One region of the Mesorhizobium sp. NPDC059054 genome, then DNA from elsewhere that is predicted to be linked to it. Evidence: riboswitches for the same ligand, from Rfam matches in the RefSeq annotation. Region 1 holds a riboswitch; each other region holds the start of a gene.
What was found. A riboswitch is a leader RNA that binds a small molecule or an ion and turns the genes downstream of it on or off. The one in region 1 is predicted to bind cobalamin.

Region 1 (2,260 bases):
GTTTCGGTGCGGCGTCGAAGGTCAGCGGAATGCCGCAGCTCTCGACAGTGACCGGGAAGGCAAAGGCAGTTGATGAAAGAAGCGTGGCGGCCAAGCAGGTTCCGCAAAAGCGTCTCACGCTTTTACGATAGGAACCTGCGACAAAATAAAAAGTCAAGCTGACGAAGCGTTGGCGAAGCCACGCAAGTCTGCTTGGGCAAAGGGCGAGGCGTTTCATGGCGGCTCCGTTGGGGAAATTGATTCAGCGGGAGAGGCGGATCGGAACGTCGAAGACCGTCAGTTCGCGGTCCTGCTCGTCCGGGTGAGGAAGTCTCAGCACATCGATGGCAAAGACCTCGCGCACCAGCGCCGCCGTCAGCGTCTCACGCGGGGTGCCGAGCGCGACGAGGCGCGCCTTGCTCATCACCGCGACATGAGTGGCGAAGGGCGCAACCAGCGGCAGATCGTGCAGCACCGTGACGACAGCGATGCCCAGCCTGGCGACGAATTCGAGCAATTCGCCGCGAGCGCGGGGGTCGAGATGGTTTGTCGGCTCATCGAGAAATAGCACATGCGGCTGCTGCGCGATCGCGCGTGCCAGCTGCGCACGCTGGCGCTCACCGCCAGAAAGCGAACCCATGCGACGCTCCCGCATGGCGAGCAGGCCGGTTCGCTCCAGCGCGTCGAGCACCACATCGCGGTCGTCGCTGCGGCGACGAAGCCCTCTGTGCGGGATGCGGCCAAGTCCGACATAGTCGCTGACGGCAAGCTGTACATCAGGCTGGTCGGATTGGCCGACCACGGCGATACGGCGTGCCCGCTCTGCTGTCGGCAGCCGGTCGAGCGATTCGCCGTCGAGGCTGACCAGGCCGCTGCTTGGCTTGAGCATGCCGCACAGCATGCGCAGCAGCGTCGACTTGCCGGCGCCGTTCGGACCGATGATGGCAAGCCTTTCGCCGGCGCGGACATCAAGGCTGACGTCTTCGACGAGCGTGACGCCTGTTTCGGGCCGACAGCAAAGGCCGCGCGCTTGCAGGACAACGCCGCTCACGAAAGAACCCTCCGCGGGCGCGGCAGGCAGTCTAGGTGCGACGCATCATAGCGGCGAAAAACGGCAAAACCTTCCAACCGATCCCTCATTCGATCAGGTGCGGAAGGATGGCCAAAATGACGGCAGGGCCGCCCTTGTAGCGTCCTCCCGGCACACCCCGTCCGGTCAACTCGCTGCGATGGCAGGTCTCCTGGCTCGCGGATCGTTGCGCTGTCCTGCCTTCCCGGCGCTTGGCCAGTGGCGTCTTCGGACTTTGCTACCGCTTACAGTTGCGGGGGCAGCCACGGTCTTGGTTCTTGCGAACTTCACCGTATTCCCTTTTCACCCCGAACCTTTCGATTCGGAGCACCATCGCCGCGAACCCTATTGTGACCGCCATCGCCTGGCAATGGCGATTCTTTGCCGAGGACCTGGCTCGTCGCGGTGTGCCGCTCGGCCGGCGGGACGTAGCGGGCAAGCCGCGGATGGCAGTCGCAGGCATGATGGCGCCCCTTGAACAGGGCGAGCAAGGATTTGACGATCATGCCGCTTGCCCGCTCCAGCTCGGAAACGGGTCGTGCAGGTCACGCCACAGTTCCGGTGCGAAGACGGGCTCATCCACCAGGCAGGCATCCAGTTCGGCGCGAATGCGGTTTTCGTTCATCGGATCGCAGCCGATGAAGACCAGTTCCTGCCGGCGGTCGCCCCACATCGGATCGAGATAGGGTTCCATCGCCTCTTGCCATGACGGGTTGTCGGGCCAACGGTTGCGGGGAACCGCTGCCCACCAGAGCCCGCGCCTGCCGGTCCGCACCAGCGCGCCGGCCTGGCTCAATTCGCCGACGTGGTTTGGACGCGTGGCCAGCCAGAAGAAACCCTTGGCGCGCACCACTCCTGGCCAAGGCTGGCCGATGAACCTCTTCAACCTTGCCGGATCGAAAGGGCGACGTTCGCGATAGACGAAGGAACGGATGCCGTATTCCTCGGTTTCGGGAACGTGATCCTTGAAGCCATTCAGTTCCTTGAACCAGAGCGGATGTTGTTCGGCCTTCTCGAAATCGAATCGTCCAGTGTCGAGCACCTTGTCGAGCGGCACGCGGCCGAAATCCGTTTCGATGAGCTCAACCTGCGGGTTGAGCGAGCGTATGATCCTGCGTGCCAGATCGAGATCTTCTGCGGGCGTGTCCGAAACCTTGTTGAGCACGATGACATCGGCAAACTCGATCTGCTCGACCAGAAGATCGACGAGCA
Region 2 (2,260 bases), on a different contig from region 1:
CGACGATCCAGCCTCGGCCCTGAAGCGCTTCTTCACGAACCCGTTCGAGTTCGTCGACGATGTCGCGCAGCCTGCCCGAGACAAGCACGTCGTCCGGCATCCCCGCATAGAGGGTCCAATGCATGTCGCCGGCAGGGGCGTCCAACTGGTCGGACGCATCCAGCATGAACACGGTGCTCTCCGCATTGTTGGGGAAGCTGCTCGCGATGCAACGCCCCGTCGCCGTCAGGATCGATCGGCCGATATTGCAGAGCGCGACCTTGTGCGCTGGCGCCAGCGCCTGGATGTCGCTGTTGCCCGGGATCACTTCATGGTCGAGCTCGAAGCCTCCCATCGATCGGAGCTGTCGCAGAATTCGCTGCACGGTTTCGTAAAGCGACCGTTCGCTCCAGACGAGGAATGCACCGGCTTCGGAAGCATCCACTGCCTCGATGGACAGTCCACCCAGTCGAAGGTCGGCCGCAGCTGTATCGTCACTTCGGGCCGGTTCTCGAAACGGCGCAGTGCGGAACGGCCGACCCCGCACATAACACTCGATGATCTCCGCGCGAACACGGGCGAGTTCATCCGTCTTCATCCCCTTGTTGGGGATGAAGAACAAGGTCACATGGCCCTTGGCGTCGATCGCCTGCACCGTCGTGAAGTCCGGATTGCCGGCACCGATACCGAGGATGAGGACTTTGCGCCTCATTGCCGAGGCAGGATCGTCAATCCCGGAACGGCCGACCCTCGCAAGCCTTCGAACAGTTCGAGAAGCTTTTGCGGTCCGGGATGGTTTCCCTGGTATCGCTGCAGTTTACGGATCTCGATTTCCGCAGCCTCAGCGAGATCTGCGCCGCCGGGTTGGGCCAGCAGCCAGGACAGGAACACGTCTTCCGGCTGCGACGAAGCGAACCCACCGGCATGTCTTCCCTGCATGTTCAGTCCCATGCCAGCGCTCCGAGTCGCGCACAGCGGCGGTTGGCAATGAAATGCATATATGGCGTCGCCGAGCCGTTGCGTCGGATCGCCTTGTAGGCGGCGTGTGGCGAGCCGTGGCTTTCGGCAAGGCGTGGAATTTTGGGAACTCCCTTCGTGGAGAGTGCAGTCGTGGCCATGTCATCCCCGTGGCGTTGTGGACGGGGGAGTTTGGGGGAACGCATTGGCCATTTCGGACGCAGCGACGCCCAGCCAAGCGCACCGCCGGGACACCCCGCCCGAGGTTCGTTTCTCGTCTGTCGCGGCAGGTCTCCTGGCTTGCAGGTCATTGCCCTTGTCGGCCTTCCCGGTGCGTTGCGGCACCAGTGGCATTCTTCGACGCGGGCTCACTGCTTACAGTTGCGGGGGCAGCACCGGCTTTGCACCGACTTCCCTCTTAGCTCCCGAACCGAACGACTCGGGAGAACCTCGACGTCGATATCTAGTATATGACATCGACTCGATGTCAACGTTTGGTGCGGGTGGCTGCCGATCCGAGGATATCGGGAGTGGACAGCGCACGGCCTGCCGGCTGTGTGAGCCATCTCGTTGACGCGTGAGGCTTCAAGGCGGCCCATGCGTGGCGACACGGTCAAAATGGTTGAAGAAGCGCCAAGCATCCGCTTCTATATGTTCATGGTTCGACATTCGCTGAGATCGACAGTCCGTCAAATCTGGGTCCGCCTGCTCGCCGCGCTCGGTATCTTCGCCGCCATTGCCGTCGCCTGGTGGATGAAGGTGGAAGACGCGCGTGTTCCGGACGCTCCGCCGCAGGTCGCCTTTGGCGAGCCCGTCAATGTGGGGCGGGCTATCCTCGTCCCATACAAGCTTACCATCGAGAATGCCGCGCCCTCAGCGACCGGCTCGCAGCGGAAGCTCGTCCTCACGGGACAGCTCGAGAGTGTGACCGGTTCGAGTCAGGTTTCGATTTTCGGATCGCCGGAGAAACTGCCCGCTCTCTCTTCCGGCGGAATGACTTTTCCTGCGCCCAAGGTCTATCTCGTCCGCGACAAGGAACCGCTGAAGCAGCTTCACCCGCGCATCCGCGAACTCGTCTCGATCGTCTGGGACATTCCGGAGGGCTGGACTGAACAGGATGTCACGATCGGATTCAGCACGCAGCAATTCAAGCTCAAGGACAATCTCTATGCGAAGGCGAGCTGGCTGCAGTTTCATCCGAGTGGCACCTTGAGCGCGCGGCCGGAGCGCGGTGCATGAATCATTTCGTCAACCTCGTGGTCGTCGTGCTCGGCGGCGGATTGCTGGGCATGATGATGAACACGCTGCCGAGCTATGACAGCAG
Region 3 (2,260 bases), on a different contig from region 1:
GATGTCGTCCTCGACGGCGAGGCCGAGCCCAAGCAATACGGATGGATCGACCTTGCCTTGTGCGGTCGGCACCACCTTGACGGCGCGCGCGACATGTTCGCTGAGCACGGCGTTGGCGCGCGCCGCGCCGGCCTCGTCCAGCAGGTCGTTCTTGGAGAGGATGATGAGGTCGGCGCAGGCGACCTGATCTTCGAACACTTCCTCGACCGGGTCGTCATGGTCGAGCGTACCATCGGCCGCGCGCTGAGCGGCAAGCGCATCCATGTCCGAGGCAACGCGACCTTCGGCGAGAGCCGGGCCATCAACCACGGCGACGACGCCGTCCACGGTGACGCGGTTCTTCACCGTCGGCCACTGGAAGGCCTGCACCAGTGGCTTTGGCAATGCGAGACCGGAGGTTTCGATCAGGATGTGGTCGACCTTCGGCGTGCGTGCCAGGATCTGGTCGAGCGCCGGCACGAAGTCGTCGGCGACCGTACAGCAGATGCAGCCATTGGCGAGTTCGACGATGTTTTCCTCAGGACAAGAGTCGACGCCGCAGCCTTTGAGGATCTCGCCATCGACGCCGACATCGCCGAATTCGTTGACGATGAGGGCCAGCCGCTTGCCTTTCGCGTTCTCGAGGATGTTGCGGATCAGCGTCGTCTTGCCGGCGCCGAGGAAGCCGGTGACGACGGTGCAGGGCACACGGGAAACGGAAGCGGTCATGTCTATTCCTTCAGCATGGCAAGGGGAGGAATGCGCGCGACGAGGCCGCGCTTGAGAGAATCGGGGCGACCACGCCATGGGATGAGGCCGTCCTGCGATGTGGCGAAGAGTTCTGCACCGGTGACGAGGTCTGAGCCTGATTCGGCGGTCAGGTCACCAAAGACATAGCTCCAGCAACCGTCGCGCAGCAGCGCAGCCGAAAGGCGGCGCTTGCAATTGCCCAGGCACTCGACGGTGCGGACTTCGATGGTCCCGCTGTCTCGGGCTGCGGCGCGGGTGGCGTCGGCCAACAGCGCGCCGGCGCGAGGATGAGCGTCGGAGCCGTTTTCGTCACGACAGGACGAGCACACGACAATGGTGACCGGCGCGGTCGCCACGTCCGCTGCCACACTCTCCGTCTCAGCCAAAAAACTGCCGTTGCAATCCAAATCAGGCTCCTTGCCCGGGACACCCGCCAGGCGTTGGGATTCTGGTCAGACGGCAGGTCTCCTGGCTCGCGGGTCGGTGCCTTGGTGCCGCCTTCCCGGGAAATCCCAGTGGCTATCGGCCTTGGCTCGCCGCTCACAGTTGCGGGGACAGCCGCGGAATTGAGGCTGCCGCCTCGCACCGCATTCCCTCTTCGCTCCTCCCGGTGAAGGGAAGAGACCGTCTTTGTCGGATTTAGGCTTGGCCGGGCCACGCTGTCAACGCGCGCTTACGGCGGATAACGTCGCATGCGTGTTGGTACGTGAATCCTGTCCGCCCTTTGATTGAGCGAGAAACAGCCTGACGCTGCGTGCCATTCTCGAAGCAAGTCCCTTATTATTCTCCAACCTGGCCCTGCCGAACTTGCCTCTTGCCTGGGTTTGCTTGTCGCCGTCTGATGCTATCACAGATGGAAGCATGGCAGGGCCTCTCGGCCCGGCCGCATCGGACAGGAGATGGTTATGACGGTTCAAAAGGTGGCAGTGGTGACCGCAGGTGGCAGCGGCATGGGTGCTGCCGCGGCGCGCAAGCTGGCGGCGGACGGGTACAAGGTCGCGATTCTGTCATCGTCCGGCAAGGGCGAGGCGCTGGCTAAGGAACTCGGCGGCGTCGGTGTCACCGGCTCGAACCAGTCCAACGAGGATTTACGCCGGCTGGTCGATCTTGCTGTTTCGACGTGGGGACGCATCGATGTGCTGGTCAACAGCGCCGGCCACGGCCCCCGCGCGCAGATCCTAGAGATCAGCGACGAGGACTGGCACAAGGGCCTCGACACCTATCTGATGAATGTCATCCGTCCGACGCGGCTGGTGACGCCGGTGATGCAGCAGCAGAAGGCCGGCGCCATCATCAACATCTCGACCGCCTGGACCTTCGAGCCGAGCCCGATGTTTCCGACGTCTGCGGTGTTCCGCGCAGGTCTTGCTTCCTTCACCAAGATTTTCGTCGATGCCTATTCCGGCGACAACATCCGCATGAACAATGTGCTGCCGGGCTGGATCGACAGCTTGCCGGCCACCGAGGAGCGACGCGACAGCGTACCCTTGAAGCGCTACGGAACCAGCGAGGAGATCGCCGCCACGATCGC

Region 2: linked by a shared signal. The riboswitch ahead of ACFWXH_RS22390 (hypothetical protein) and the one ahead of ACFWXH_RS16875 (ABC transporter ATP-binding protein) in region 1 are both predicted to bind cobalamin.
Region 3: linked by a shared signal. The riboswitch ahead of ACFWXH_RS10635 (DUF1636 family protein) and the one ahead of ACFWXH_RS16875 (ABC transporter ATP-binding protein) in region 1 are both predicted to bind cobalamin.

What each region holds. Positions count from the first base shown of each region.
Region 1 is NZ_JBHYHV010000003.1:726,749-729,008, reverse strand. Features, by position in the region: gene ACFWXH_RS16880 (ABC transporter substrate-binding protein) at 1-94, opposite strand, end outside; gene ACFWXH_RS16875 (ABC transporter ATP-binding protein) at 242-1,030, opposite strand; cobalamin riboswitch at 1,193-1,398, opposite strand; gene zigA (zinc metallochaperone GTPase ZigA) at 1,551-2,260, opposite strand, start outside.
Region 2 is NZ_JBHYHV010000005.1:291,358-293,617, reverse strand. Features, by position in the region: gene ACFWXH_RS22395 (SAM-dependent methyltransferase) at 1-691, opposite strand, end outside; gene ACFWXH_RS22390 (hypothetical protein) at 688-930, opposite strand; cobalamin riboswitch at 1,204-1,404, opposite strand; gene ACFWXH_RS22385 (hypothetical protein) at 1,534-2,175, shown strand; gene ACFWXH_RS22380 (hypothetical protein) at 2,172-2,260, shown strand, end outside.
Region 3 is NZ_JBHYHV010000002.1:600,866-603,125, forward strand. Features, by position in the region: gene cobW (cobalamin biosynthesis protein CobW) at 1-708, opposite strand, end outside; gene ACFWXH_RS10635 (DUF1636 family protein) at 711-1,136, opposite strand; cobalamin riboswitch at 1,170-1,373, opposite strand; gene ACFWXH_RS10640 (SDR family oxidoreductase) at 1,635-2,260, shown strand, end outside.